DNA from 4 places in the Streptomyces sp. DSM 106670 genome. Region 4 is predicted to be linked to each of the others. Evidence: riboswitches for the same ligand, from Rfam matches in the RefSeq annotation. Region 4 holds a riboswitch; each other region holds the start of a gene.
What was found. Region 4 has a riboswitch for cobalamin ahead of ACSMXR_RS01595 (ABC transporter substrate-binding protein). Riboswitches for the same ligand answer to the same signal wherever they lie in the genome.
Positions count from the first base shown of each region.

Region 1: linked by a shared signal. The riboswitch ahead of ACSMXR_RS31265 (CoA-acylating methylmalonate-semialdehyde dehydrogenase) and the one ahead of ACSMXR_RS01595 (ABC transporter substrate-binding protein) in region 4 are both predicted to bind cobalamin.
Region 2: linked by a shared signal. The riboswitch ahead of metE (5-methyltetrahydropteroyltriglutamate--homocysteine S-methyltransferase) and the one ahead of ACSMXR_RS01595 (ABC transporter substrate-binding protein) in region 4 are both predicted to bind cobalamin.
Region 3: linked by a shared signal. The riboswitch ahead of ACSMXR_RS25535 (ribonucleoside-diphosphate reductase subunit alpha) and the one ahead of ACSMXR_RS01595 (ABC transporter substrate-binding protein) in region 4 are both predicted to bind cobalamin.

Region 1 covers NZ_CM147704.1:7,052,408-7,059,494, reverse strand. The annotation lists gene ACSMXR_RS31280 (TetR/AcrR family transcriptional regulator) at 1-120, opposite strand, end outside; gene ACSMXR_RS31275 (hypothetical protein) at 385-582, shown strand; gene cobF (precorrin-6A synthase (deacetylating)) at 662-1,453, opposite strand; cobalamin riboswitch at 1,545-1,723, shown strand; gene ACSMXR_RS31265 (CoA-acylating methylmalonate-semialdehyde dehydrogenase) at 1,949-3,451, shown strand; gene ACSMXR_RS31260 (acyl-CoA dehydrogenase family protein) at 3,448-4,602, shown strand; gene ACSMXR_RS31255 (enoyl-CoA hydratase/isomerase family protein) at 4,599-5,666, shown strand; gene mmsB (3-hydroxyisobutyrate dehydrogenase) at 5,663-6,589, shown strand; gene ACSMXR_RS31245 (enoyl-CoA hydratase) at 6,586-7,087, shown strand, end outside.
Region 2 covers NZ_CM147704.1:7,059,771-7,066,857, reverse strand. The annotation lists gene ACSMXR_RS31300 (pyridoxal phosphate-dependent decarboxylase family protein) at 1-1,286, opposite strand, end outside; gene ACSMXR_RS31295 (Imm49 family immunity protein) at 1,543-2,478, opposite strand; gene metE (5-methyltetrahydropteroyltriglutamate--homocysteine S-methyltransferase) at 2,606-4,930, opposite strand; cobalamin riboswitch at 5,096-5,311, opposite strand; gene ACSMXR_RS31285 (MFS transporter) at 5,343-6,743, opposite strand; gene ACSMXR_RS31280 (TetR/AcrR family transcriptional regulator) at 6,839-7,087, opposite strand, start outside.
Region 3 covers NZ_CM147704.1:5,733,190-5,740,276, forward strand. The annotation lists gene ACSMXR_RS25530 (ribonucleotide-diphosphate reductase subunit beta) at 1-423, opposite strand, end outside; gene ACSMXR_RS25535 (ribonucleoside-diphosphate reductase subunit alpha) at 423-2,837, opposite strand; cobalamin riboswitch at 2,975-3,128, opposite strand; gene ACSMXR_RS25540 (GNAT family N-acetyltransferase) at 3,162-3,671, opposite strand; gene ACSMXR_RS25545 (hypothetical protein) at 3,671-4,354, opposite strand; gene ACSMXR_RS25550 (YbdD/YjiX family protein) at 4,502-4,705, opposite strand; gene ACSMXR_RS25555 (carbon starvation CstA family protein) at 4,702-6,927, opposite strand.
Region 4 covers NZ_CM147704.1:376,701-383,787, reverse strand. The annotation lists gene ACSMXR_RS01610 (acyl-CoA dehydrogenase family protein) at 1-785, shown strand, start outside; gene ACSMXR_RS01605 (acyl carrier protein) at 901-1,176, shown strand; gene ACSMXR_RS01600 (beta-ketoacyl-[acyl-carrier-protein] synthase family protein) at 1,173-2,405, shown strand; cobalamin riboswitch at 2,500-2,686, shown strand; gene ACSMXR_RS01595 (ABC transporter substrate-binding protein) at 2,747-3,793, shown strand; gene ACSMXR_RS01590 (FecCD family ABC transporter permease) at 3,790-4,884, shown strand; gene ACSMXR_RS01585 (ABC transporter ATP-binding protein) at 4,881-5,672, shown strand; gene ACSMXR_RS01580 (PRC and DUF2382 domain-containing protein) at 5,789-6,835, opposite strand; partial or broken gene ACSMXR_RS01575 (adenosylcobinamide amidohydrolase) at 7,064-7,087, shown strand, end outside.

The sequences.
Region 1 (7,087 bases), 6.7 Mb from region 4:
GTGCGAGACACCGGCACGACGGGCGATCTCCCGCAGCCCCAGCGCCGCGATCCCCTCGGCCGCCACCATCTCGACGCCGATGTCCACCAGTCGTTCCCGCAGCGGGATTTCGTCTTCCATGAAGAACTTCTAGCACCATCGAGTAGACAGTGTCTACTCGATGGGCGGGGAGCGCCACGGGCGTTCCGCATCCGTTCCGCCGTTCGTCACGCGCTCCCTGACCACCGGTCAGGTCGTGGACCTCGACTGTGCGGAGGCAGTGACCCAGATGTAACCGAATGGCGTAGAGAACGCGGAACCACGGAGCGTCACAAGCCGTTCTTCTTCCCACTACACGGCCGCCGGACCCCGGCGACGTTCGACCAGAGGAAAGGAAAACGCCCTATGAAGAAGACCGTCGGATGGGCCCAGGACGGCGACGACTGGACGATCACGGTGAACGGCACGCTGTATCGCGCGATCGAGCGGCCGACGGACGGCCGGGTGCACAACTATCTGGTGCGGGGCGACGACCTGACCGCCGAGTGCCCGAGCCTGGGACACGGGCTCGGCGTGATCCGGGCGCACGAGACCCGGCGCTGACACCCCGCCGGTCCGACGACGAGGTGCGGAGGCCGCTGCCGCCCGCGCCTCGACGTGGACCCGTCGCCCGTCCGTGGCCTCAGGCGTCCGTGGCGTCCGGCGCCGGGCGCAGCAGATAGGTGTCCATGATCCAGCCGTGCCGCTCGCGGGCCTCCGCGCGCAGCCGGCTGATCCGTTCGGCCACCTCGTCGAGCGGGCCGGAGACGAGGATCTCGTCCGGGGTGCCGATGTACGCGCCCCAGTGGATCCACAGCCCCCTGCCCGTCAGATGGGTGAAGGTCTCATGGCCGTCGAGCATCACGACGATGTCGACGTCGTCCCCGGGAAAGCCCTGGGCCAGCCGCCGGCCGGGGGTGATGTGGATGGGGCGGCCGACCCCGTTCAGGGTGACGCGGTGCCGGGCGGCGAGGGCGGAGACGCTGCTGATGCCGGGGATCACCTCATGGCCGAATTCCACCGTGCCACGGCCCCGGATGTCGTCGAGGATCGCGAGGGTGCTGTCGTACAGCGAGGGGTCGCCCCACACCAGGAAGGCTCCGCACTGCCCCGGCGCGAGCTCCTCGATGATCAGGCGTTCGCAGATGTCGGCGCGGCGCTGCCGCCAGTCGTGCACCGCCGAGGCGTAGCGCCCGCCGTCCTGCTGGGTGCGGTCCCGCCACGGGTCCTCGGCCTCCACGACGCGGTAGGGGCCGGTGAGGTGTTCGTCCAGGATGTCCCGCCGCAGCCGGGTCAGGGACTCCTTCTCCTTGCCCTTGCCGAGCACGAAGAAGACGTCGGCCCGGCGCATGGCCTTCACCGCGGCGAGGGTCAGATGGTCGGGGTCTCCGGCGCCCATGCCGATGACGAGGACGTGGCGCGGTGCGTAGCTCATGTCGGCCGATCATGCCAGGGGCGAGCCGGGGTGGACTTACTAGGACGTCCAACTATATCTTCGGGGCAGCGGGGTGGCCGGTGCGCAGCCGGACGCCCTCAAGGCCCGTGGTGTCAGGGAAGCCGGTGCGAATCCGGCGCGGTCCCGCCACTGTGACCGGGGAGTTCGTCCTCGCAGGACACGCCACTGACGGCGAAGCCGCCGTCGGGAAGGCATGAGGACGGGCGTCGATCCGGGAGTCAGGATACCGGCCGCGGGATGTTCCGTGTTTCCACGAGGATGGAGCAGACACGCATGGCACCGGTCCGCATGCCCGGCCCCGCAGGCCCGTCCCGGCGAGCGGTTCTTCCCGCCCCCTGACGGCCCACGCCCTTCGCGTCCCACCCACGGCAGGCCCCTTCGCGCCCGCGCACCGACGGTGCGCCGTGCGCCGGAGCCGCCGCGTGCCATCCCCGGATCTCACCTGACGATCTCACCGACGAGAGCAGGCTTTCCATGGTCCGCGAACTCACCCATTTCATCGGCGGCAAGCAGACGCCCGGCACCTCGGGCGCCTACGGCGATGTGTACGACCCCAACACCGGCCGGGTCCAGGCCCGGGTACCGCTGGCCGACCGCGCCGAGACCGAGGCGGCCATCGCCGACGCGGCCGAGGCCCAGCACGAGTGGGGCGAGTGGAACCCGCAGCGCCGCGCCCGGGTGCTGCTGCGCTTCCTCCAGCTCGTCGAGCAGGAGAAGGACGCGCTGGCCCGGCTGCTCTCCTCCGAGCACGGCAAGACCGTGGCGGACGCGCACGGCGACATCGCGCGCGGACTGGACGTGGTGGAGTTCGCCGCCGGTGTCCCGCACCTGGTGAAGGGCGAGTTCAGCGACAACGCCGGGTCCGGCATCGACGTCCACTCGCTGCGCCGGCCGCTCGGCGTCGTCGCGGGCATCACCCCGTTCAACTTCCCCGCGATGATTCCGCTGTGGAAGGCGGCCCCCGCTCTGGCCTGCGGAAACGCCTTCATCCTGAAGCCCTCCGAGCGGGACCCGTCGGTGCCGTTGCGCCTGGCCGAACTGTTCCTGGAGGCGGGGCTGCCGCCCGGGGTGCTCAACGTCGTCAACGGCGGCAAGGAGACGGTCGACACCCTGCTGGAGGACCCGCGCGTCAAGGCGCTCGGCTTCGTCGGCTCGACCCCGATCGCCGCGCACATCTACGCCACCGCCGCCGCCCACGGCAAGCGCGCGCAGTGCTTCGGCGGGGCGAAGAACCACATGATCGTGATGCCGGACGCCGACCTGGACCAGGCGGTGGACGCGCTGATCGGGGCGGGTTACGGATCGGCGGGCGAGCGGTGCATGGCGATCTCGGTGGCGGTGCCCGTGGGCGAGGCCACCGCCGACGCGCTGGTCGCCAGGCTCACCGAGCGGATCGCCGAGCTGCGGATCGGCCGCTCGGACGACCCGGACGCCGACTTCGGGCCGCTGGTGGGCCGCGACGCGGTGGAGCGGGTCCGCGGCTATGTCGATCTCGGCGTCGAGGAAGGCGCCGAACTGGTCGTCGACGGCCGTGACTTCACCCTGGAGGGTCACGAGGACGGCTTCTTCGCGGGCGCCTCGCTCTTCGACCGGGTCACTCCGGACATGCGGATCTACCAGGAGGAGATCTTCGGCCCGGTGGTGTCCGTGGTCCGCGCGGCCGACTACGAGGAGGCGCTGCGGCTGCCCTCGGAGCACCCGTACGGCAACGGCGTGGCGCTCTTCACCCGCGACGGCGACACCGCGCGCGACTTCACCCGCCGCGTCGACACCGGCATGGTCGGCGTCAACGTGCCGATCCCGGTGCCGGTCGCGTACCACACGTTCGGCGGCTGGAAGCGGTCCGGCTTCGGCGATCTGAACCAGCACGGTCCGGACGCCATCCGCTTCTACACCCGTACGAAGACCGTCACTTCGCGCTGGCCCGCCTCGGGAATCCGGGACGGCGCGAGCTTCACGATTCCGACCATGGGATGAGTGCCGTGACCACGCTCCTCACCGACGACCAGCTCGCGGTCGTCGAGACGACCCTGGACTTCGCCCAGGAACACCTGGCCCCGCACGCCGTCGCCTGGGACCAGGACAAGCACTTCCCCGTCGACGTCCTGCGCAAGGCGGCGGAACTCGGCCTCGGCGGCGTCTACGTACGCGACGAACTCGGCGGCTCCGGGCTCTCCCGCTCCGACGGGGTCCTGGTCTTCGAGGCCCTGGCCACCGGCTGCCCGTCCATCGCGGGCTATCTCTCCATCCACAACATGGTCGGCTGGATGATCGACCGGTACGGCGGCGAGGCCCAGCGCGGCCGCTATCTGCCCGCGCTCTGCACCATGGAGCAGCTCGGCAGCTACTGCCTGACCGAGCCGGGCGCCGGGTCCGACGCCGCCGCGCTGCGCACCCGCGCGGTCCGCGACGGCGGCCACTGGGTGCTGACGGGGACGAAGCAGTTCATCTCCGGGGCAGGCGCCTCGCATATCTACATCGTGCTGGCCCGCACCGGCGACGACGGGCCCCGGGGCATCTCCGCGTTCCTCGTCGAACGCGACGATCCCGGGCTGTCGTTCGGGGTCAACGAGAAGAAGATGGGCTGGAACGCCCAGCCGACCCGGCAGGTCCTGCTGGACGAGGTGCGGATCCCGGCCGACCGGCTGCTCGGCGAGGAGGGCGGCGGCTTCCGTATCGCGATGAACGGCCTGAACGGCGGCCGACTGGGCATCGCCGCCTGCTCGTTGGGCGGTGCGCAGAGCGCGCTGGACCGGAGCCTCGCCCATCTCGCGGACCGGGAGGCGTTCGGCGCCCGGCTGCTGGACTCGCAGGCGCTGCAGTTCCGGCTGGCCGACATGGCGACCGAGCTGGCGGCGGCCCGCGCCCTGGTACGGCAGGCGGCCGAGGCGCTCGACCGAAATGTGGCCGGTGCTCCGCAACTGTGCGCGATGGCCAAGCACTTCGCGACCGACACCGGCTACTCGGTGGCCGACCGGGCGCTCCAACTGCACGGCGGCTACGGCTATCTGGCCGAGTACGGCATCGAGAAGATCGTCCGGGACCTGCGGGTCCACCAGATCCTGGAAGGGACCAACGAGATCATGCGCGTCATGGTGGCCCGGAGCCTGACGGGAGCCCTGCGATGACCGAGGAACTCGTGCTCGCCCGCACCGAGGGGCGTACCGGGGTGCTGACGCTGAACCGGCCGAAGGCGCTCAACGCCCTCACCCACGCGATGGTGGAGACGATCGCGGCGGCCCTGGACCGGTGGGAACACGACCCCGAGGTGGGGGCGGTCGTCATCACCGGGGCCGGGGAGCGCGGCCTGTGCGCGGGCGGCGACATCCGGTCCATCCACGAGGACGCCCGGGTGGGCGGCAGGGCCTCGGCCGCGTTCTGGCGCGACGAGTACCGGCTCAACGCCCGTATCGCCCGCTACCCGAAGCCGTATGTGGCGGTCATGGACGGCATCGTGATGGGCGGCGGGGTCGGCGTCTCGGCGCACGGCAACGTCCGGATCGTCACCGAGCGGTCCAAGGTGGCCATGCCGGAGACCGGGATCGGCTTCGTGCCGGACGTCGGCGGCACCTATCTGCTGGCGCTGGCCCCCGGCGAGCTGGGCACCCATCTCGCCCTGACCGGTGCGGTGGTGGGGGCCCGGGACGCCCTGCTGTGCGGGCTCGCGGACCACTTCGTACCGCAGGAGGGCCTGCCCGCGTTCCTCGCCGAGCTGCGGACCGGGGCCCCGGCCCAGGTGCTCCCCCGCCATGTCCGGGACGCGCCCGACGGTGTGCTGGACGCCGACCGGGCCTGGATCGACCGCTGTTACGCCGCCGACACGGTCGAGGAGATCGTGGAGCGGCTGCTCGCCTCCGACGCCCCGGCGGCCGGCGAGGCGGCCGCCACGATCCTCGGCCGGTCGCCGACCGCGCTGAAGGTGACCCTGGCCGCGTTGCGCCGGGCGCGCGAACTCGGGCCGCTGGAACGGGTGCTGGAGCAGGAGTACCGCGTCTCCTGCGCGGCCCTCGCCTCCCCCGACCTGGTGGAGGGCATCCGGGCCCAGGTGATCGACAAGGACCGGAACCCGCGCTGGTCGCCCGGCACGCTCGTGGAGGTCACGGACGCGGACGTGGCCCGGTACTTCGCTCCGACCGGCGGCGAGGAACTCTCCCTCGCCGCGTCCGACTCACCGCAGGAGGTGCCCTGGTGACCACCACCGTCGCGTTCATCGGCCTCGGCCACATGGGCGGCCCGATGGCCGCCAACCTCGTCAGTGCCGGGTACCGGGTGCTCGGTCACGATCTCGTCGAGTCCTGTCTGTCGGCCGCCGTGGCGGCCGGGATCGAGGCGGCCCGGTCGGCCGCCGAGGCGGCGGCCGTCGCGGACGTGGTGATCACCATGCTGCCCGCCGGACGCCATGTCCTCTCCCTGTACGGGCCGGAGGGCCTGCTCGCCGCCGCCCGCCCCGGCACCCTGTTCGTCGACTGCTCGACCATCGACGTGGCGGACTCCCGGGCCGCCCACGCGGCGGCGGAGGCGGCCGGTCACCGGTCGCTGGACGCGCCGGTCTCCGGCGGCGTGGTGGGGGCCGAGGCGGGCACGCTCACCTTCATGGCCGGCGGCGAGGAGAGCGCGTTCGCACAAGCCGAGCCGCTGCTGGCGGTGATGGGCAAGAAGGCGGTGCACTGCGGCGACGCGGGCGCCGGGCAGGCGGCGAAGATCTGCAACAACATGATCCTCGGCGTCTCGATGATCGCGGTCAGCGAGGCGTTCGTGCTCGCCGAGAGCCTCGGTCTCTCCGATCAGGCGCTGTACGACGTGGCGTCGGCGGCCTCCGGCCAGTGCTGGGCGCTCACCGTCAACTGCCCGGTCCCCGGCCCGGTCCCGGCCAGCCCGGCCAACCGCGACTACCGCCCCGGGTTCGCCGCGCCGCTCATGGCGAAGGACCTCCAGCTGGCCGCCAATGCCCTGCGCGCGGGCGGCATCGACGCCGAACTGGGCCTGCGGGCGGCCGAGTTGTACGCACGGTTCGCCGAAGGGCCGGGGGCCGACCAGGACTTCTCCGGGATCGTCCGGGCCATCCGGGCCGCCTCGTCGAACACCACCGACGCACTGAAGGGCAGCACCACGTGAGCGAGCACAGCGAGACCGCGCCCACCCCGGGCCCGCACGGCACCATCCTGGTCGAGCGCCGGGGCCGTACCGCCCTGCTCACCCTGAACCGCCCCAAGGCCCTCAACGCGCTCAGCCTGGAGGTCATGCGGGAGACGGTCGAGGCGGCCGAGGCGCTGGACCGGGATCCGGAGGTCGGCTGCATCGTCGTCACCGGCAGCGGGACGAAGGCGTTCGCGGCCGGGGCGGACATCAAGGAGATGCAGCCGCAGAGCTACACGGACATGTATCTCAGCGACTGGTTCACCGCCTGGGACCGGCTCGGGCAGCTCCGCACGCCCACGGTCGCCGCCGTACGGGGCTACGCCCTGGGCGGCGGCTGCGAGCTGGCCATGATGTGCGACCTGGTCATCGCCGCGGAGTCGGCGGTCTTCGGGCAGCCGGAGATCCGGCTCGGGGTGATCCCGGGCATCGGCGGCTCCCAGCGGCTGACCCGGGCGATCGGCAAGGCCAAGGCGA
Region 2 (7,087 bases), 6.7 Mb from region 4:
GCGACCACGGCGTCGCCCGCCTCCTCGGGCAGCGTGTCGGCCACCGTCGGCCGGAACAGCACGGTGCTGATGCCGATCCCGCCGGGCCGACGGCGCAGTGCGGGTCGCGCGTCGACGGCTTCGCCGAACTCATGGGCCGTCCGCACGCAGTGCTCCACCAGATCGCCGAGTCCCCGGCGGCCGAGCGCCCGGAAGGTGACCGCCATCTTCAGGGCGTCGGGGCGTCGGGTGGTGCGGATCGAGCGGCCCAGCAGGTCCGGGAGTCCGGCCTCGGTGTCGTCGTCGGCGTTGAGGTAGTCGGCGCGCAGGGACAGCGGCGTGAGCATCCCGGCGTCCGCGACGGCCAGCACCCCGGCGGCGACCGGCTGCCAGCCGAGTTTGTGCAGGTCGAACGTTACGGAGGCGGCGTGCTCCAGGCCCGCGAGCAGTGGGGCCAGCCGCTCGCTGAACAGCAGCGGACCCCCGTACGCGGCGTCGACATGGAGCTGGGCCGTGTGCCGTTCGGCGATCCGGGCGATCTCCGGGAGCGGGTCGATGCGCCCCTCGTCGGTGGTCCCCGCGGTGGCGACGACCAGGAGCGGCGTTCCGGCGAGGCCGGTCAGGGCACGGTCGAGGGCGTCCAGGTCGATCACGCCGTCGCGGCAGGCCACGACCGTGGGGGCGGGCAGTCCGAGCATCCAGGCGGCGCGGTGGACGCTGTGGTGGGCGTTGGCGCCGGTCACCACCCGCAGCGGACCGGGCGTCGCCCGTTCCCGGGCGAGGAGCAGGGCGACGAGGTTGGACTCGGTGCCGCCGCTGGTGATGAGCGCGTCGGGGGCGGGGGCCGTCGGGTGGACGAGCCGGGCGAGGGCGGCCGTGGTCAGCTCCTCGATCACCCCGGCCGCGGGTGCCTGGTCCCAGGAGTCCATCGAGGGGTTGAGTGCCGCCCCCGCCAGGTCCGCCGCGACGGCCACGGCGAGCGGCGGGCAGTGCAGATGGGCGACGCAGGCGGGGTCGGCCGGATCGGCGGCCCCTTCCGCGACCGCCCGGACCACGTCCGCGAGCGCCACCTCGGGGCCGACGCCCTCCTCCGGCAGCACCGGGGAGCAGAGGGCGCGGGTGCTCAGGGCCACCGCCCCGGGCCCTCCGGCGGGCAGCGGGCCGCCCCGGGCCCGGGGTGCGTCCTCCAGTGCGTCCAGGACGATCGCGGTGAGGTCCCGCAGCCGCCCGGGCCCGTCCGCACCGCCCGCGAGGAGGCCCGCCCGTACGCCCTGTGCGCCGGGCGCCGACGGCGTACCGGCGCTCACACCCCACGCTCCAGGGGCGGTTCACCGGACGGCGGGAGGTGAGCAGGTGGCATGGCGAAGCCCTTCGGTCAAAGTGCGCGGCGGGGTCGGGCGGGAGCGGTGTCCGCACGCAGGGCGGTACCGGGGGCGGGAAAGAAGATCCACCACCGGATATCCGCTGGTTAGGCTAACCTAACTTCGAGGGTGCGCAGGACGGCGGCCCGCCGGGCCATGGAGGCTACTTCGCTTACCAGGGGCCCGGGTTGCCGGGTCCCACCTACGCCGCCCGGCGCAACGCGTCGGTGGTTCCCAGCAGTTCGGGCGGCAGGTAGCGGGAGCGGACGCCGAGTTCCCATCCGTGCACCTGCACCGCGAGCGCGGCCAGGGCGAGGGCGTCGAGCGGCAGCAGGCTGCGGGGCGCGGGAGCGGGCCCCTGGTTCTCCCGGTAGGTGTCGAGCCGGTCCGCCAACGCCGCTTCGAACGCGTGCTGTTCGTCGTCGAGGAGGATGCGCAACAGTCGCTGATCGGGGGTCGGTTCGCCCACCGCGTCGAGCGCGGCGGCGGCCTGTGCCCGCTCGGCCGCATCGGGCTTGCGCAGCGTCACGGTGGGCCGGTGGCGGGGCTGGGGTCCCTCCGCCTCGGCCAGGTACAGGCACAGGGCGTCCATCGCGGCGAGGTCCGCCGGGTCCGACACCGAGTCGAACCAGGAGTGCGGAACGCCTTCGTGGATCTCGGGCGCGTAGTCGTGGAGCAGCTCCAGTCCGATGACCCGCTGCCAGTCCCATACCAGCCCGCTGACCAGGGCGACGGCGAACGTGTCCATCCAGGTGCGGGCGGAAGGGGCCGGCGCTCCGTCGGAGGTGACGGCGGCGCTGAAGGATCTGTAGGGCATGTCCTTGGTGCTGAGTTCCTCGCCGATCAGCGGGAAGAGGATCTCCTGTCCGCCCTCGGGGAAGCAGCCGACGCTCATCTCCCCCAGGTGGCACTCCGCCGCCGTGCGCAGCGCGGCGCGTGCCACATCGTCGAGTGCGGCCCCCCGCCCGGTGCGGGCGGCGACATGGTCGAGCAGTTCCCCGGCCAGTTCGCGCATGCGCCGCGGGGCCGGGTCGTCGTAGCGCATTCCGTGCCACCGGCCCGCGGTGCGCCCGACGATGCCTTCCGACGCCTCGTCCAGCCGCCGGGCGTCCACCTCATGACACGTCACTTCCCGCACGCACCCCGCCCTTTCGTGATCTTCGATCCGGAAGCGGCACGCTATCAGCGGGCTCGGACATGGCCCGGGCCCGACGGGTACGGCCCGGTGCGGGAGCGGCGGTGGCCGCTCCCGCACCGGGCCGCGATCACGCCGCTTCGGTGGGCAGCTCCGCGCGGATCTCCCGCGCGGCGGCGACCAGGTTCTCCAGGGAGGCCCGGGTCTCGGGCCAGCCACGGGTCTTCAGGCCGCAGTCGGGGTTCACCCACAGGCGCCCGGCCGGAATGGCCTCAAGTCCCTTGCGGAGCAGGGCCGCCGCCTCTTCGGCGCTCGGGATGCGCGGGGAGTGGATGTCGTAGACGCCGGGTCCGGCCTCACGGGGGTAGCCGTGGGCGGCCAGTTCGCGGGCGACCTGCATGTGGGAGCGGGCCGCCTCCAGGCTGATGACGTCGGCGTCGAGGTCGTCGATGGCCTGGACGATGTCGCCGAACTCCGCGTAGCACATGTGGGTGTGGATCTGGGTGTCCGGCCGCACCCCGGCGGTGGCGAGCCGGAAGGACTCGGTCGCCCACTCCAGGTACGCGGCGTGCTCGGCGGTCCGCAGCGGAAGCGTCTCGCGCAGTGCGGGCTCGTCGACCTGGATGACCGAAGTGCCGCTCGCCTCCAGGTCGTTGACCTCGTCGCGCAGGGCGAGGGCCACCTGGCGGGCGGTGTCGCCGAGCGGCTGGTCGTCCCGGACGAAGGACCAGGCGAGCATGGTGACCGGGCCGGTGAGCATGCCCTTGACGGGGCGCTCGGTGAGCGACTGCGCGTACGTGGTCCAGCGCACGGTCATCGGCTCGGGGCGCGAGATGTCGCCCGCGAGGACCGGCGGGCGGACGTAGCGGGTGCCGTAGGACTGCACCCAGCCGTGCTGGGTGGCGAGGTAGCCGGTGAGCTGCTCGGCGAAGTACTGCACCATGTCGTTGCGTTCGGGCTCGCCGTGCACCAGGACGTCGAGTCCGGCCTTCTCCTGGAAGGAGAGGACCTCGCGGATCTCGTCCTTGATCCGGTCCTCGTAACCGGCCTCGTCGATACGGCCGGCCCGCAGGTCGGCCCGCGCGGTGCGCAGTTCGGTGGTCTGCGGGAAGGAGCCGATGGTGGTGGTCGGCAGCAGCGGCAGCCCGAGGTGGGCGCGCTGGGCTGCGGTGCGTTCGGCGTACGGCTGCGAGCGGCGGCCGTCGGCGTCGGTGATGGCCGCCGTACGCGCCCGGACGGCCGGGTCGCGGGTGATGGCGGCGTCGGCGCGGGAGGCCAGGTCGGCCCGGTTGGCGGCGAGTTCGGCGGCGATGGCCTCGGTGCCGTCGGACAGACCGCGCGCCAGGACCACGATCTCCTGGGTCTTCTGCTTGGCGAAGGCGAGCCAGCGGGCGATCTGCGGGTCGATGTCGCTCTCCGCCCCGGCGTCCAGCGGGACGTGGAGGAGGGAGCTGGAGGCGGAGACGTCGACGTGGTCCGCGAGGCCGAGGAGCGTGCCGAGGGTGGCGAGCGACTTCTCGTAGTCGTTGATCCAGATGTTGCGGCCGTTGACGACTCCGGCGACCAGGCGCTTGCCGGGCAGTCCGCCCGCCGCCGCGAGGTCGTCGAGGTTTCCGGCGCCGGACTCGGTGAAGTCGAGCGCGAGACCGTCGACGGGGGCCTTGGCCAGGACCGGCAGCGCCTCGCCGAGCCGCCCGAAGTAGGAGGCGACCAGCAGCTTCGGCCGGTCGGCGAGTCCGCCGAGCTCGCGGTAGGCGCGGGCCGCGGCGTTCAGCTCGGCCGGGGTGCGGTCCTGGACGAGGGCGGGCTCGTCGAGCTGCACCCATTCCGCGCCGGCCGCCCGGAGGTCGGCGAGGACCTCGGCGTACACGGGGAGCAGCCGGTCCAGCAGGGTCAGCGGCTCGAAGTCCGCGGCCACACCGGGGGCCGCCTTGGCGAGCAGGAGGTAGGTGACGGGGCCGACGAGCACCGGGCGCGGGGTGTGGCCGAGCGCGAGGGCCTCCTTGAACTCCGCGACCTGCTTGGCGGAGTCGGCGGCGAACACCGTGTCCGGGCCCAACTCGGGCACCAGGTAGTGGTAGTTGGTGTCGAACCACTTCGTCATCTCCAGCGGCGCGACATCCTGCGTGCCGCGGGCCATGGCGAAGTAGCCGTCGAGGGCGTCGGCGCGGACCGCTTCGCGGTGCCGCTCGGGGACAGCGCCGACCATGACGCTGGTGTCCAGGACATGGTCGTAGTACGAGAAATCACCGGTCGGCACTTCGTGGACGCCGGCCTCGGCGAGCTGCTGCCAGGTTCCCCGGCGCAGTTCGGCGGCGGTCTGCCGGAGGGTGTCCGCGGTGACGCGGCCCTTCCAGTAGCCCTCGATGGCCTTCTTCAGTTCACGGTTCTGACCCTGGCGGGGGTAGCCGTACACGGTGGCCCGTGCTGCCGCGGCTGCGGGCTTCGCTGTCACGTGACTCTCCTTCGCGAGCGTGTCTGCTGTGCAGATCCCGGGACGGGACGCGAACACGAAGGGATGACGCATCGGGCGGACGCCGGGACACCTGGAACCGTGTCCGTCCACCTGATGGTTACGCCGACCCGCCCACGAGGTCACCGAGATCTCCGCACGCGAACGGTCGCGTGCGGGCAGCGGGCAGGTCTTCGGACTCGCGGGCACGTCTGCCGGAGGCAGACACCTAATGGCCGTCGCTTCCCAGACCCGGCCGGGCCCAGTGCGTATGACGGCGGTCGTTCCCACTCACCGCTGCGGGGCAGTCCCGGATTCCCACCGGGTTCCCTCTTACGACACCCCATCTGGCGGACAGGGCGAACCAGCTGCACCGGTCACCCTAAGGGGGCGACCGCCGGGCGCACACCGTTGTTCACACTTCGGACGGTGATGTGAGACACGGGGCGGCGGTTTCCGGCCGTCCACGGTCCGCGTCGCCCGGGGGCGGTCCGGTGCGCCGGCGCGTGCCCGGCAGCAGCGCCGCGGGGACCAGCGCGAGCGCGGCCGTCGCGGCGAGCACCAGGAGCGCCGTGCCCATCGCCCCCTCCCACCGTTCCGCCTGTCCGGCCCCGGCGGCGGGCAGCAGACCGGCGGCGACGGCGATGCCGAGGACGGGTCCGATGTTCACGGCGGTCTGTTTGAGGCCGCCCACCACTCCGGCGTACCCGGGCGGCGCGTCGCCCACCACCGTGCCGGTGGCGGTGACCATCACCGTGGCGTACCCGGCGCCCAGCACGGCGAAGGCCGCGCCCGTCGCCACGGGTCCGGTGGTGCTGTCGGTGCCGGCCAGCCAGCCGATGCCGAGGACGACCAGCAGGGTGCCGCCGAGCGCGGTGGTCCGCGCGCCGAGTACGCGCAGCAGCCGCCCGGCGACCGGCGCGCCGACGATCATCAGGGCCGTCATGGGCAGGGCGCGCAGGGCGCTGTCGAGCGGGGCGAGGCCCAGCGCGTACTGCAGGAAGTACGTGCTGACGAACAGGGCGCCGAACAGGCCGCTCGCGGTGAACAGCAACATCGCCATGGAGGCGGTGACCGGTACGGACCGTGCGACCGCCGCCGGTACCAGCGGATCGCGGCTGCGGCGTTCGTGGCGGACGAGGACCGCCGCGACGGCGGCCGAGCAGAGCAGTCCCGCCACCGTGCGGCGGTCGGCCCAGCCGTGGAGTTCCACTTCGGCGAGGGCGTTCACCAGGAGGGCGAGCGCGGCCGCGAGCAGGAGGCCTCCGCCGATCTCCGGGCGGCGGCCCGATGTCCGTACGGCGGTGTCCTTCGGGACGCGGGCCGCCAGGCAGAACAGGCCGATCAGGAGCGCGATGGGCACGTTGACGACGAAGACGGACCGCCAGCCGAACCGCGCCACCAGGAAGCCGCCGAGCAGCGGACCCGCGGCGGCCGCCACTCCGATGGCGCTGGTCCGCAGGGCGACCGGCAGGCCGAGCCGGTCCGGCGGGTAGACCTGGCGCAGCAGGGCCAGCGTCGCCGGCTGCAGCAGGGCTCCGAACACTCCTTGTACGGCGCGCAGCGCGATGACCCAGCCGACCGAGGGCGCCACGGCGATGCCCATGGACGCGGCCCCGAAGCCGAGCGATCCGGTCAGGAGCAGTCGGGTGTGGCCGTACCGGTCCCCCAGCCGTCCGGCGAGGACGAGAAGACTCGCCACCGCGAGGAGGTACGCCGTACTCGTCCACTGCACCTGGGCGAGGGGCGCGGAGAGGTCGCGCTGAAGGCTGGGCTGGGCCACGAAGAGGACGGAGCCGTCGAGCGCGACGATCATCGCCCCGGCGACACTGCCCGCGAGGGCGAGGCGGGGCCGGGCGGGGGCGGTCGCGGGGCCGGTCGACGGGGGTACGGGCGGGGGCGCGGGTACGGTCACGGTTTCGCCGGTCCGAGGTGGGCGTCGACGGTCCGGGCGATCAGCGGCGCGAGGCTCTCGCGGGCGCGCGGGTCGCCCGGTGAGGGGGCGTCGAGGGTGAGGGAGAGGCTTCCCCAGCTCCACAGTTGGGCGATGCCGTGGACGTTCGCCCAGAGGGCGGCGGCCACGACGTCCGGGGCGGGCTCGGGCCCGGCGGACGACGGCCGGGCGGGGTCCTGCCGGTGCCGGGCGACCAGGGCGACGAG
Region 3 (7,087 bases), 5.4 Mb from region 4:
CTCCCGGATCGAGGGGATCTCCTCGACCGCGTCGAACGCCGCCGCCCGGTCGTCCGGGTCGGGCAGATAGGTGTCCAGCAGCGTCAGATAGAACTGGACGTGCACGGCCTCCTCGAAGAGCTGCCGCGACAGATACAGCCGCGCCTCGGGGGAGTTGATGTGCTTGTACAGCGTCAGCACGAGGTTGTTCGAGACGATCGAGTCACCGGTCGCGAAGAACGCCACCAGCCGGCCGATCATGTGCTGCTCACCCGGCGACAGCTTGGCGAGGTCGGCGACGTCCGAGTGGAGGTCGACCTCCTCGACGGTCCAGGTGTTCTTGATCGCGTCCCGGTAGCGCTCGTAGAAGTCCGGGTAGCGCATGGGACGCAGGGTCAGCTCGAATCCCGGGTCGAGCAGGTTCTTCTCTTCGTTGGAGCTCATTACTGGCAGGCCTCGCAGGACTCGGGGTTTTCGAGGGAGCAGGCGATGGCGTCCGCGTCGGGAGCCGAAGCCTGCTGTACGGGAATGGGGGCGGCGGCCGCCGCCTGGCCGGACGCGGCACGGGCGATCCGGGTCGCCGGGCGCGAACGCAGGTAGTACGTCGTCTTCAGCCCCTGCTTCCAGGCGTACGCGTACATCGAGGAGAGCTTGCCGATCGTCGGCGTCTCCAGGAACAGGTTGAGCGACTGGCTCTGGTCGAGGAACGGCGTACGGGCCGCCGCCATGTCGATCAGACCGCGCTGCGGGATCTCCCACGCCGTGCGGTACAGCGCCCGCACGTCCTCGGGGATCCAGGCGAAGCCCTGCACGGAGCCGCTGGCCTCGCGCAGCGCCTCACGGGTGCGGGCGTCCCACACGCCGAGCTTCTTCAGCTCGTCCACCAGGTAGGCGTTCACCTGGAGGAACTCACCGCTGAGCGTCTCGCGCTTGAACAGGTTGGAGACCTGCGGCTCGATGCACTCGTACACCCCGGCGATCGAGGCGATCGTGGCGGTCGGCGCGATGGCCAGCAGCAGCGAGTTGCGCATGCCGGTCTTCGCGACCCGGGCGCGCAGGGCGTCCCAGCGCTCCGGCCAGTTCAGCTCGGTGTCGTAGTGGTCGGGGTGCAGCACACCGCGCGCGGCACGCGTCTCGGACCACGCGGGCAGCGGGCCCGAGCGCTCGGCGAGGTCGCAGGACGCCTCGTACGCGGCGAGCATGATGCGCTCGGAGATCTTCGTGGAGAGCGCGCGCGCCTCGGGCGAGTCGAACGGCAGACGCAGCTGGAAGAAGACGTCCTGGAGGCCCATCGCACCCAGGCCGACCGGCCGCCAGCGGGAGTTGGAGCGCCCGGCCTGCTCGGTCGGGTAGAAGTTGATGTCGACGACCCGGTCCAGGAAGGTCACGGCCGTACGCACGGTGGCGTCCAGACGCTCCCAGTCGATCGAGCCGTTCGCCACGAAGGCGCCCAGGTTGACCGAGCCCAGGTTGCAGACGGCCGTCTCGCCGTCGTCGGTGACCTCCAGGATCTCCGTGCACAGGTTCGAGGAGTGCACGACCCGGCCCGGCTCGGCGGTCTGGTTCGCGGTCCGGTTGGAGGCGTCCTTGAACGTCATCCAGCCCTGACCGGTCTGCGCGAGGGTCCGCATCATCCGGCCGTACAGCTCACGCGCCGGAATCGTCCTGCGGGCCAGGCCCTTGGCCTCGGCCGCGCGGTAGGCCGCGTCGAACGCGTCGCCCCACAGGTCGACCAGCTCGGGCACGTCCGCCGGGGAGAACAGCGACCACTCGGTGTCCGCGTCGACCCGGCGCATGAACTCGTCCGGGATCCAGTGCGCCAGGTTCAGGTTGTGCGTACGCCGCTGGTCCTCACCGGTGTTGTCGCGGAGCTCCAGGAACTCCTCGATGTCCGCGTGCCAGGTCTCCAGGTAGACCGCCGCCGCGCCCTTGCGCCGGCCACCCTGGTTCACCGCCGCGACGGAGGCGTCCAGCGTCTTGAGGAACGGCACGATGCCGTTGGAGTGCCCGTTTGTGCCCCGGATCAGCGAACCCCGGGCACGGATGCGGGAGTACGACAGACCGATGCCGCCCGCGTGCTTGGAGAGCCGCGCCACCTGGTGGTAGCGGTCGTAGATCGAGTCCAGCTCGTCCTTCGGCGAGTCCAGCAGATAGCAGGAGGACATCTGCGGGTGCCGGGTACCGGAGTTGAAGAGGGTGGGGGAGGAGGGGAGGTAGTCCAGCTTGCTCATCAGCCCGTAGAGCGCGGCGACCTCGTCCAGCGCCCGCACCGACTCGTCCTCGGCGAGGCCCGCGGCCACGCGCAGCATGAAGTGCTGCGGGGTCTCGATGACCTCGCGGGTGAGCGGGTGGCGCAGGAGGTAACGGCTGTGCAGCGTCCGCAGACCGAAGTAGCCGAAGCGGTCGTCGGCGCCGTCCGCCAGGGCCTGCTCGACGAGCTGGTCGAGCGCGGCCGCGTGCAGCGCCACGAACGCGGCGGTGCGGTCGGCGATCAGGCCCTCGCGGTGCCCGACGGCGACCGAGGCGGAGAAGGACGTCGCGCCCTGCCCCGCGGCCTCGTCCGCGATTGTGCGGGTCAGCAGCCGGGCGGCGAGCCGGGAGTACGCCGGGTCCTCGGAGATCAGCCCCGCGGCGGCCTCGGTGGCCAGCGAGCGCAACTCGGCCTCGTCGGAACGGGCGTTGCGCCCGCGCAGCGCGGCGGCGGCGACCCGGCCGGGGTCGGTGTCGGGCAGATCGACGGTGAGGTCGGTCAGGGTCCGCAGCAAAGCGGTCCCGGGTCCGTCGTTCGGGGCGTTACCGGCCGTGGTGGACTCGGCGGATTCGGTGGCTGAAACCGGATCGGCGGGCGCGATGGTCACTGGGCTTTCCCTCGCTCGGCAGGGGGCCGGCAGCAGGCGGGGGAGCCGGGCAGCGCGAAGCCCGGGGCAGGGCAGCACAGCTGACGGCGTCCACCGGCCTATCCGCGAGGCCCGGACGTCTGGCATCCGGTTCGGTCGATCCGGACGCGCTGTCGGCAGGTCATCGGACTTCAGGTGTGCAAAAACACACTGATCACACCGTTGCGGGACAGTTCCGGATTCGCACCGGATTCCCCTGCGACGACAGCGAGGTCGAGCATACATGTGGGGGCCGCCAGATGCTGCGGCCCCCACATGTTGTGTCGCGTCGATTTAATACGCCCCTCAGGACGCCGCCTCCAGCCACAGCCGGAAGGTCATGAGCCGCAGGCCCGGCACCGGCTCCCAGTCCCGTTCAGGGGTCCGCAGAAAGCCGAGCCGACGGTAGATCCTATGGGCCGCGAGCATGCCCGGCTGCGTCGACAGCACCAGTGCCCGGACATCTTCCGCCGACCGGGCCCGCTTGACGCACGCCCGCACGAGAGCCTCTCCCACGCCCCGTCCGCGCCCCGCGCGGGCCACGGCCAGCATCCGGAATTCGGCCTCGTCCGGACCGGCGATGTCGCGCCACGGAGTGCCGGGAGCGGCATAGGTCACACCGCCGAGCACCGTCCCGTCCGCGTCGAGCGCGACCAGCACCTCCGCCTCGGCCGCCCGTTGTTCCACCGCCCGCAGCTTGAGCAGATACGGGTCCTGCGGGCCGTCCAGCAGATCGTCGCCGAGATACGCCTCGGCGATGATCCCGCCGAGCACGGCGAACTCGGCGGGCTCCGCCACCCTGATCGTCAGATCCATCAGCCACTCGCTCCCACATCGTTGTTCGGCGCGCCGTCGCCCACCGGTGGCAGATCGCCGCGCTCGACCGGCTGCCGCCCGGCGGCCTCCCCGGCCGGCGGCAGCACCCGGTCCAGTTCCCGGTCGTCGGCGCGGTGGGCGGCCCGCGCCGCCGAACGCAGCGTCGTCCGGTCCACCTTGTCGCGCGGCCCGCTCACCGTGACCACGAGTTCGCCCTGCTCCCAGGCGTACGCATGGCCCGACTCGGTGGCCCGGTACCACTGTTCGCCGTCCCGCTCGCACGTCACCAGGGGCTCCTGACCGCTCGCGGCCGCGGAGCCCTCCGTACAGTCGGCCTCGGCGTGCGGGCGGCGCTCCACCGACAGCTGGAGCGTTCCGCCGTCCGGCGCGGTGTAGGAGCTGCTGAACCCGTCGTCACCGAGCACCCCGACCGACTGGCGCGCCAGGGCGTAGCCCGCGGCCTCGGTCACCCACACATGCTCCGCGACGAGCTGCGCGGCGCTCGCCCGCGCCTCCAGCTCCGCCCGGTCCGGTGCCGGACCGTCCGAGGAACTCCGGCCCGCCGCCATCGTGTCGGGCGCGGGCTCGGTGCCGCAGCCCGTCGCCGCCAGGGCCAGTGCCAGCGTCAGCGGCAGGGTCAGGAGGAGGGGCCGGAGCCGGGGCGACCGGGAACGCGATGTCATGGGCACATCTTTTCGTACGGTGAGGGGTCCGTGCACCGGGAAATCGAACGGTGGACGGACACCGGAACGGCCGCCGGGCCGCCGCCCGCTCCATCGGGGGAGGGGCGACGGCCCGGGATCCAGGACCCGCTGACCGGCCGACGGTGCTCAGCAGCAGCGGAAGCCCTCGCGCGGATCGGCCTCGCGGGCGTCCGTGCGGCTGCGCTCGAACGCGCGGCGGGTCATCACCGGCGCGTCCGGATCGTGCGTCCTCGCGTGCGCCACATAGCGGTCGTACGTGGACTCACCGGTCAGCTCACGGACGTACCAGCGGATCCGTCCCGCCACCCGCCGGACGTCCGCGACGGTCATGTCGGACTCCCCGTTCCCGCGGCCTCCTTGCGGATGCCGCCCTCGGGGCCGACGCCGGCGGCGGCCAGTTCGGCCTTCTCCTCCGGGGTCGCGATGAGCGAGGCCGGGGCGACGAGCCTGGACTCGACGTACGGCGTCTCGTGGAGCTTGACGCTCTCCGGGTCGCGGATGGCCTTGTAGCAGACCCGCCCGGCGTCCACGAGCACCACGATGATGAGGAGCGCGAAGAGCGCGCTCAGCACCCCGTCGACGGTGGAGTTGGTGACGACGGTCCGCATGTCGTCCATGTTCTTCGCGGGGGCCAGCACCTCGCCCGCGTCGATACCCGCCTGGTACTTGTCGCGCTGGGCGAAGAAGCCGACCTTCACGTCCTCGGAGAAGATCTTCTGCCAGCTCGCGGTGAGGGTGACCGCCACGTCCCAGGCGAGCGGGACCGCGGTGACCCACGCCCACTTCAGCCGGCCGGACTTGACGAGCAGCGTGGTGCAGACGGCCAGCGCGACGGCGGCCAGCAGCTGGTTGGCGATGCCGAAGAGCGGGAAGAGCTGGTTGATGCCGCCCAGCGGGTCGTGCACACCGACCCAGAGGAAGTAGCCCCAGCCGCCGACCACGACGGCGCTGGCGAACCAGACGCCCGGCTTCCAGCTGACCTCGCGGAACGGCTTGTAGGCGTTGCCCAGCATGTCCTGGAGCATGAAGCGCCCGACCCGGGTGCCGGCGTCCACGGTGGTCAGGATGAAGAGCGCCTCGAACATGATGGCGAAGTGGTACCAGAACGCCTTCATCGCGGTCCCGCCGACCACCGCGGAGAAGATCTCCGACATGCCGAGCGCGAACGTGGGCGCGCCACCGGTCCGGGAGAGCAGGCTCGCCTCCTCGACGTCCTTGGCGGCCTGGGCCAGGGCGTCGGGGGTGATGGTGAAGCCGAAGTTGGCCACGGCCTGGGAGGCGGACTGGACGCTGTCGCCGATCACACCGACGGGCGCGTTGATGGCGAAGTAGAGCCCGGGGTCGATGATGCAGGCGGCGATCATCGCCATGATCGCCACGAACGACTCGACCAGCATGGCGCCATAGCCGATCATCCGGATCTGCGTCTCCTTCTGGACCATCTTCGGCGTGGTGCCGGAGGAGACCAGGGAGTGGAAGCCGGAGAGCGCGCCGCAGGCGATGGTGATGAAGACGAACGGGAACATCGAGCCGGCGAAGACCGGGCCCGAGCCGCTGGAGGCGAAGTCGGTGACCGCGGGCATCTTCAGCGTCGGCAGCGCGACGACCACGCCCAGGGCGAGCAGCCCGATCGTGCCGACCTTCATGAAGGTGGAGAGGTAGTCGCGCGGGGCCAGCAGCAGCCACACGGGGAGCACGGAGGCGAGGAACCCGTACACGATCATCCAGATGACCAGCGTGCCCGGCTCCAGCGTGAAGAAGTCCGCCCACGACGACTCCGCGACCCAGCCGCCCGAGACGATCGCGAGGAGCAGCAGCGCGACGCCGATCAGGGAGACCTCGCTGACCTTGCCGGGCCGCAGGATGCGCAGATAGACGCCCATGAAGAGGGCGATCGGGATCGTCATGCCGATGGAGAAGACGCCCCACGGCGAGTGGGCGAGCGCGTTCACGATCACCAGCGCGAGGACCGCGAGCAGGATGATCATGATGATGAAGACCGCGACCAGGGCGGCGATCCCGCCGACCGGCCCTATCTCGTCGCGCGCCATCTGGCCGAGCGAACGGCCGTTGCGGCGGGTCGAGAAGAAGAGCGTCACCATGTCCTGGACGGCGCCGGCGAAGATGACGCCGACGACCAGCCAGATCGTGCCCGGCAGATAACCCATCTGCGCGGCGAGCACCGGACCGACCAGCGGGCCCGCGCCCGCGATGGCGGCGAAGTGGTGGCCGAACAGGACCCGGCGGTCGGTGGGATGGAAGTCGACGCCGTTGTCCAGCCGTTCGGCCGGGGTCGCACGGTTCTTGTCGACCTTCAGGACCCGGTTGGCGATGAACCGGGAGTAGAAGCGGTACGCGATGGCGTACGAGCCGAGGGCCGCGGCCAGCATCCAGGCGGCGGAGACCTCTTCACCCCGCGAGAGCGCGAGGGTGGCCCAGCCGATGGCGCCGGCCAGGGCCACCAGGCTCCAGACGACTATGGACTTCGGGGTCGGGGCCCGCCGTCCGGGTGCGGGTGGAACCGGTGGTGCTGATGTGGGCGTTTCCGGCATATCGATCCGTCCCCTCGCGCGATCACTGTCGTAACGTGCGCGAAATCTAGGTGGTACGGCCGCTCTCCGGAACCCCTGTCCGCATACCGGTCGTGTTTCGCCGATGTCTCCACCGAAGTTCCGCAGTCATGACACGGACGGGAGAGGGCATCGGTTCACG
Region 4 (7,087 bases):
AGGGCGACAACCTCGCCGTGCACGCCAAGGCCGCCGCCGAGATGCTGTTCAGCGCCACCGCCGGGGAGGCGGACGCCGAGGACGGCCCCGGCGAGCTCGACGACCCCGCCTTCCTCGGCCGGCTCGTCGCGGCCCTGGAGAACCTCTGGTTCGCCCGGGCCCGGGAGCGGATGAGCGCCGCCCCGCCCGGCGACCCGCTCGGCCGCTGGAACGCCGCCTCCCCGGCCGCGCTGCGCGGCGTCGAGGCGTACGCCTACCGGCAGGCGGACGAAGCGTACGCCGAAGCCGTCGCCGCACTGCCCGAGGGTGAGGCGCGCGAGCGGCTGACCGAGCTGCGCAGGCTCTTCGCACTCCAGTGGATCGCCCGCAACAGCGGTGACCTGCTCGCCTCCGGACGGCTGACCGCCGATCAGGTCACCTTTCTGCCCGACGTGGTGGAGCGGGCGATCGCCGCGGTGGCCGCGCACACCCCCGCCCTGGTCGGGTCCTTCGCCCTTCCCGAGCGCCTGATGTCGGACTGGCCGATCGCCGGACCCGGTTACGCGGACGTCTACGACGACCCCGAGGGGCCCTGGCACCGGGGCCGCAGGGCGGGAATCCGGGGCCGCGCGGCGGAATTCAAGCGGCCCAACTGCGGCAGCAGGAGGCGCCCGCTGCGCGAGAAGGTGGCCGCGCTCGGCACCCGCGGGGTCCTGCTGGCGTACTGGGGAACCACCTCGATCCTCTCCCGATGGTTCGAGAAGCCGCAGGTGAGCGTAGACGAATCGGTTCGCCCCAAGGCGTAACCGGAAGATCGTCATCCAGTTATTTGGGGCGGTGGGTCGCTGCGTTCGGCCACCCGCCGTACGGGAAGACCCGAGCCGGCCAGATGCCGGTGAAACGCCGATGAGAGGAATCGCCATGAAGACCATCCACCCCAAGATCACCGAGGTACTCACCGGGACCTTCAAGGTGCCCGCCGCCGAGATCCTGCCGGAGTCCACCATGGACAGCCTGGAGATGGACTCGCTCGCGGTCGCCGAGTTCGCCGTCATCATCAAGGAGACGCTGGGCGTCGACGCGGACTCGGAGAAGCTGTACAAGGACGCCACGCTGGCCGACATCTCCGCGTACATCGACGCGGCCGTCGGCAGCGCGGCGGCCGATGCCACGGTGCCGGTGAGCAACACCCGATGAAGCGACCCGTCATCGCCGTCACGGGGCTGGGCATGATCACCCCGGTCGGCCACACCACCGACACCACCTGGGACGGAGTCTGCGCCGGGGAGTCGCCCGCCCGCACCGTCCCCGAACTGCACGGCTGCGCCGTCGACTTCGCCTGCACCGTCTCCGGCATCGACCTCGACGACGCGGTCGGCGGCCGGACCGCGTTCCGGATGGGCCGGTACGTCAAGTTCGCCGTCCTGGCCGCCCGGGAGGCGGTCGCCGACGCCGGGCTCGACCCCGAGCGGTGGGACGGCGCCCGGGTCGCCGTCGTGGTCGGCACCAGCAGCGGAGGATCCGCCGGACTCACCGAACAGGCCGTCGCCCTGGAGCGACGCGGCCCCGAGGCCACCTCACCCTCGGGCATCCTGCTGACCATCCCGAACATGCCCGCGGCCGAGATCGCCATCCGGATGAAGGCCACCGGACCCAGCCTCGCCCCGTGCACGGCCTGCTCGTCCGGGGTGACCGCCCTGTCCGTGGCCCGGGACATGCTGACGCTGGGCCACTGCGACATCGCCATCGCCGGGGCCACCGAGTCCATCGTGTTCCCGGTCGCGATGACCGGCTTCGCCCGCTCCGGCGCGGCGGCACCGCGGGACGGCGACCCCGCCCGCCTCTGCCGGCCCTTCGCCGCCGACCGGGCCGGAATCGTCATGGGCGAGGGCGCGGCCGTCATGGTCCTGGAGCGGGCCGAGGACGCCCGGGCCAGAGGCGCCTCCCCCCGGGCGCTGATCGCGGGCACCGGCGCCACCACCGACGCCCACCACCCCACCAGCCCCCACCCCTCCGGGGACGTGGCGCGGGCGGCCGTCGACGGCGCGCTGCGCGACGCGGGCTGGCGGCCCGAGGACGTCGACCACGTCAACGCGCACGGGACGTCGACCCCCCTCAACGACGCCACCGAAGCCGCCCTCATCGGCCGGGCCTATCCGCACCGGCCGCCCGTCACCGCCCCCAAGGGCGTACTGGGCCACTGCATGGGCGCGGCCGGCGCCATCGAGGCGGGCCTGACGATCCTCACGCTCCAGCACGGGATGATCCCGCCGATCGCGAACCTGGACGCCCCCGCGCCCGGGTTCGACATCGACTGCGTCACCAAGACCCCGCGCGAGGTGCCGGTACGGCGGGCCGTCAGCCACTCCTTCGGCTTCGGCGGCCAGAACGCGGTGATCGCCCTCCAGGCGCCGGACACGCCCTAAGTCCGCCCGGGCCGGTGCGGCGGGCCGATCCCGCGCCGCACCGGCCCCGCGCCCAGCGGCCCGCCGCACCGCGCCTGATCTGCGGGAAGCCGCGTGATAGCTTGCCGGGGCCAGTCGAACCCCAGCGACGGGGTCAGGGAATCCGGTGCGAAACCGGAACTGACGCGCAGCGGTGAGGGGGACGGGCGGGGCCACGGCCACTGGAGCACCCACCTGCTCCGGGAAGGCGTCCCGCCCGGACGAACCCGAGTCCGAAGACCTGCTGGCACCCGCGCCCGCACCGGGGCACGGGAACCGTACGACGGGCTCCGCGGCTGGGCCCAGAGACACAGAGGTCCTTCGTGCTGTCCACGGCCACCCCCGCCCCGATACGTACCGCCGCCCTGCTCGCGGCGGGACTCCTCCTGCTGACCGCCTGCGGCGGGGGCGAAAGCACCGGGGCCGCCGACGGGAAGAAGACCGAGGGCTTCCCGCTCACCCTCCAGAACTGCGGGCGCACCGTCACCGTGAAGGCCCCGCCCCAGCGGGCCGTCTCCGTCGACCAGGGGTCGACCGAGATCCTGCTCTCGCTCGGCCTCGCCGACCGGCTCGCGGGCACCGCCACCTGGAGCGACCCGGTGATGAAGGGCCTGGAGAAGGCCAACGCCGGCGTCGAGCGCATATCGGAGAACCGGCCCTCCTCGGAGAAGGTCCTCGACAAGGAACCCGACTTCCTCAGCGCCTCCTTCGCCTCGACCCTCGCCAAGGGCGGCGTCGCGCCCCGCGAACAGTTCGAGAAGCTCGGCGTCCCGACCTACATCTCACCCGCCGACTGCGTCGGCAAGGACAACAGCGGCAGCGGCGACGGAGCCCGTACCGCACCGCTGACGATGGACAGCGTCTACACGGAAGTCCGCGAACTGGCCCAGGTGTTCGGCGTCCCCGAGCGTGGTGACGCCCTGGTGAAGAAGCTCCGGGCCCGCGTCGACAAGGCCACCGAGGGCGTCGACGCCTCCGACGCCTCCCTCCTCTACTGGTTCTCCGACTCCAAGGCCCCCTACCTCGCGGGCTGTTGCGGCGCCCCCGGCGTCATCACCAAGGAACTCGGCGCGAAGAACGTCTTCGACGACACCCACGACGAATGGCCCCAGATCAGCTGGGAGACCGTCGCCGACCGCAACCCCGACGTCCTGGTCATCGGCGATCTGAGCCGTACGACGCAGACCGCCGAGAGCGCCGAGAAGAAGATCGAGTTCCTGGAGTCCAACCCGGTCACCAAGACGATGGACGCCGTCAAGAACCGCCGTTACGTGCTGCTCAGCGGCCAGGCCATGAACCCCACCATCCGGACCGTCGAGGGCCTGGAGCGCGTCGCGGCCGGACTGCGCGACTTCGGGCTCACGGGGTGAGCACCGATAGCCGTACGGCCGTGAAGGCGGCCGACGCGCCACCTGGCACCGCCCGCCCGGACGGTCCCGGCCGGGGCGGCGTGCCGCTCACCGTGCTGCTGTGGGTCGGCGGCCTGCTCCTCCTCCTGGCCTCCGTCGCGGTCGCCGTCACCATCGGGCCCGCCCGGATCTCCGTGCCCGACGTCTGGTCCGCCGTCGCCGCGCACCTCGGGTTCGGCGCCAGTGACCTCAGCCCGATCCGGGACGGCATCATCTGGAACCTCCGCATGCCCCGCACCCTCCTCGCCGCCGTGTGCGGCGCGGGGCTCGCGGTGTGCGGCACGGTGATGCAGTCCCTGCTGCGCAACCCGCTCGCCGACCCCTTCGTCCTCGGCGTCTCCTCCGGAGCCTCGACCGGGGCGGTCGTGGTGGTCGTCCTCGGGGTCGGCGGGGGAGCGGTGTCGCTGTCGGCCGGGGCGTTCGTGGGGGCCATCTGCTCGTTCGCCCTGGTGCTGCTGCTCAGCCACACCCTCGGCGGCTCCACCGACCGGGTCGTCCTCTCCGGCGTCGCCGCGATGCAGCTGTTCTCCGCCCTCACCTCCTTCGTCGTGATGACCTCCGCCGACGCCGAGCAGACCCGCGGGGTGCTGTTCTGGCTCCTCGGCTCGCTCAGTGGCGTCGGCTGGAGCGAGGTCGTCCTCTGCTCCGCCGTGCTCGCCGTCTGCCTGGTGGTCTGCCTGGCCCACGCCCGTACGCTCGACGCCTTCGCCTTCGGGCAGGACGCCGCCGCAGCGCTCGGCGTGAACGTCGCCCGCACCCGGATCGTGCTGCTCTGCACCACCGCCCTGCTGACCGCCGCCGTGGTCAGCGCGGCCGGGGCGATCGGCTTCGTCGGCCTGGTCCTGCCGCACGCGGCCCGCGCCCTCACCGGCTCCGGGCACCGGCGGCTCCTGCCGGTCACCGCACTCGCCGGGGCGATCTTCCTGGTGTGGGTCGACACCCTCGCCCGGACCGTCCTGGACCCGCAGGAGGTACCAGTCGGCGTCGTCACCGCGCTGATCGGCGTCCCCGCCTTCGTCCTCGTCCTGTACCGCACCCGGAGCACGTCATGAGCCGAACCACGCACGGTTCCGGAGGCCTGCGGGCCGAACGGGTCGGCCGGGAGGCGGGCGGCCGGCTCATCCTCGACGGCGTGGACATCGCCCCGCCGCCCGGCTCCACCGTCGGACTCATCGGCCCCAACGGCTCCGGAAAGTCCACCCTGCTGCGGATCCTCGCGGGCCTCCTCGCCCCGGCCACCGGTGTCGTCACCCTGGACGGGAACCCCCTCGCCGGGCTCGGCCGCCGCACCGTCGCCCGCCGGATCGCCGTCGTCGACCAGCACGCGGTCACCCAGGTCGACCTCAGCGTCCTGGACGTCGTACGCCTCGGCCGCATCCCGCACCGCCGCGCCTGGTCCGCCCCCGACCGCACCGACGAGGACGCCGTCGCCGAGGCACTGCGGCGCACCGGGCTCACGGACCGGTCCGGCCAGTCCTGGCACACCCTGTCCGGAGGCGAACGCCAACGCGTCCAGATCGCCCGCGCCCTGGCCCAGCAGCCCCGCGAACTCCTCCTGGACGAACCGACGAACCACCTCGACATCCAGCACCAGCTGGACCTGCTCGCTCTGGTCGCCGAACTCCCCGTCACCAGCGTCGTCGCGCTGCACGACCTCAACCTCGCCGCGATGTTCTGCGACCGGATCACCGTGATGAAGGCCGGCCGGGTCGTCGCGGGCGGCACCCCGGCCGAGGTCATCACCGGCGAACTCATCGAGGACGTCTACGGGGTCCGGGCGGTCGTCACCCCGGAAGGCCCCGACGGACGCCCCTCGGTACGGTTCCTGCCGCGCCGCTGACCGGCCGGGCGGCAGCGGAAACGCCCCCGGACAGCCCGCCGGGCGGACCCGTGTACGAGTCCGCCCGGCGGCCGAGGACGTGGGAGCGGCCGTATGGCCACCTGAGGAGGTGCTGGTCAGCGGCGTCGCCCCTGGCCGAACTCGCCACCGGCGTCCTTGCCGGTGCCCATGTCCTTGCCGTCCGCGTAGTCGATCTTCTCCTTGCGGATCTCGGCGGAGACTTCCTTCTGCTCGGTGACCCGGTTGGTCTCCAGCCGGACCCGTTCCACCGGCACGGCCTCCTTGCGCACGGTGGCGCGCTCCGCGTGCAGGGTGACCTCGACGTCCTGCTCACCGAGGTCCGTCGTCCCGACGGTCTTCTCGCCGGGCTGGAGCGGTTCGCGGACCACGCGGACCTCTTCGTGGGACACGGGCACGGTCCGGGTGACCTCCTCGGTCACCACGTACTTGTGCAGCCGCGCCCTGCCGCTCTCGTACTCCTCCTTGCCGACGTGCAGCTGCTCCTCGGAGCGGATCATCTCCTCCTTGCCGCTCATGTCGGCCGCCCGGGACGTGCCCGCTCCGGCGCCCGCCAGCGGGCGTTCCGTGGCGGAAGCCTCCGTGTCGCGGTGCCTGCCCGTACCGCTGCCTGCTCCTGCCATGCCCGCAGCTCCTGTCGTTCCCGCGCCGGCCATCCCGGCGCTCGTCCCGGTCGTGGTCGCCTTCCCGGTCGCCTTGGCTCCGGGGGCCGTTCCGGCCGCGCCTGCCGCACCCGCGGCACCGGCCGCGCCCATCGCCCCGGTCCCGGCGGTGGTCGGCGCGTCCATGCCGGCCGACCGGTTGTCGCCGAGGTTGCCGGACTTCCTGGTCAGGCCGTAGTGCCGGTACAGCTCTTCCTCCTCCGCGACGGAGAGGTGCGCGTCCGCGTCCACCCGCGGCGCGTCCTTGACGCTGTCCTTCGGATGGGCGACGTGCAGGTCGGAGCCCACTCGACGGGCTCCGGCGAGCGGGACGAAGCTCTCCTTCATGCCGAACAGACCGGTCTTGACCGTGACCCAGTCGGGCTTGCCGGTGTCGTCGTCGACGTACACCCGGCCCACACTGCCGACCTTCTCGCCGTCGTTGTCGTACACGGTCAGACCGTCGAGTTCTCCGGAATCCGTGAAACCGTCAGCGGCTCCCATAACCGATTCCTCCTCTCGGGCACGCCCTGTGGTTGGCTCCACCGGAGGTGGCGCGTCCGGATTCCATCGCGCCTCACCCGCATGCACGCTGCAACCGCCCGCTTGCCCGGATCTAGGTCCCCGAAGGCCCGGTGCGGGGCCTTGGCCCCGTGCGGCGGTGCCGGGCCGCCCCGAAAGCTGTTAGGCCAAACGGGTGAGGGCGCAGGTCCCGCATATGATCGGCGGACCGTGGCGGCCGTACGACGGACCACC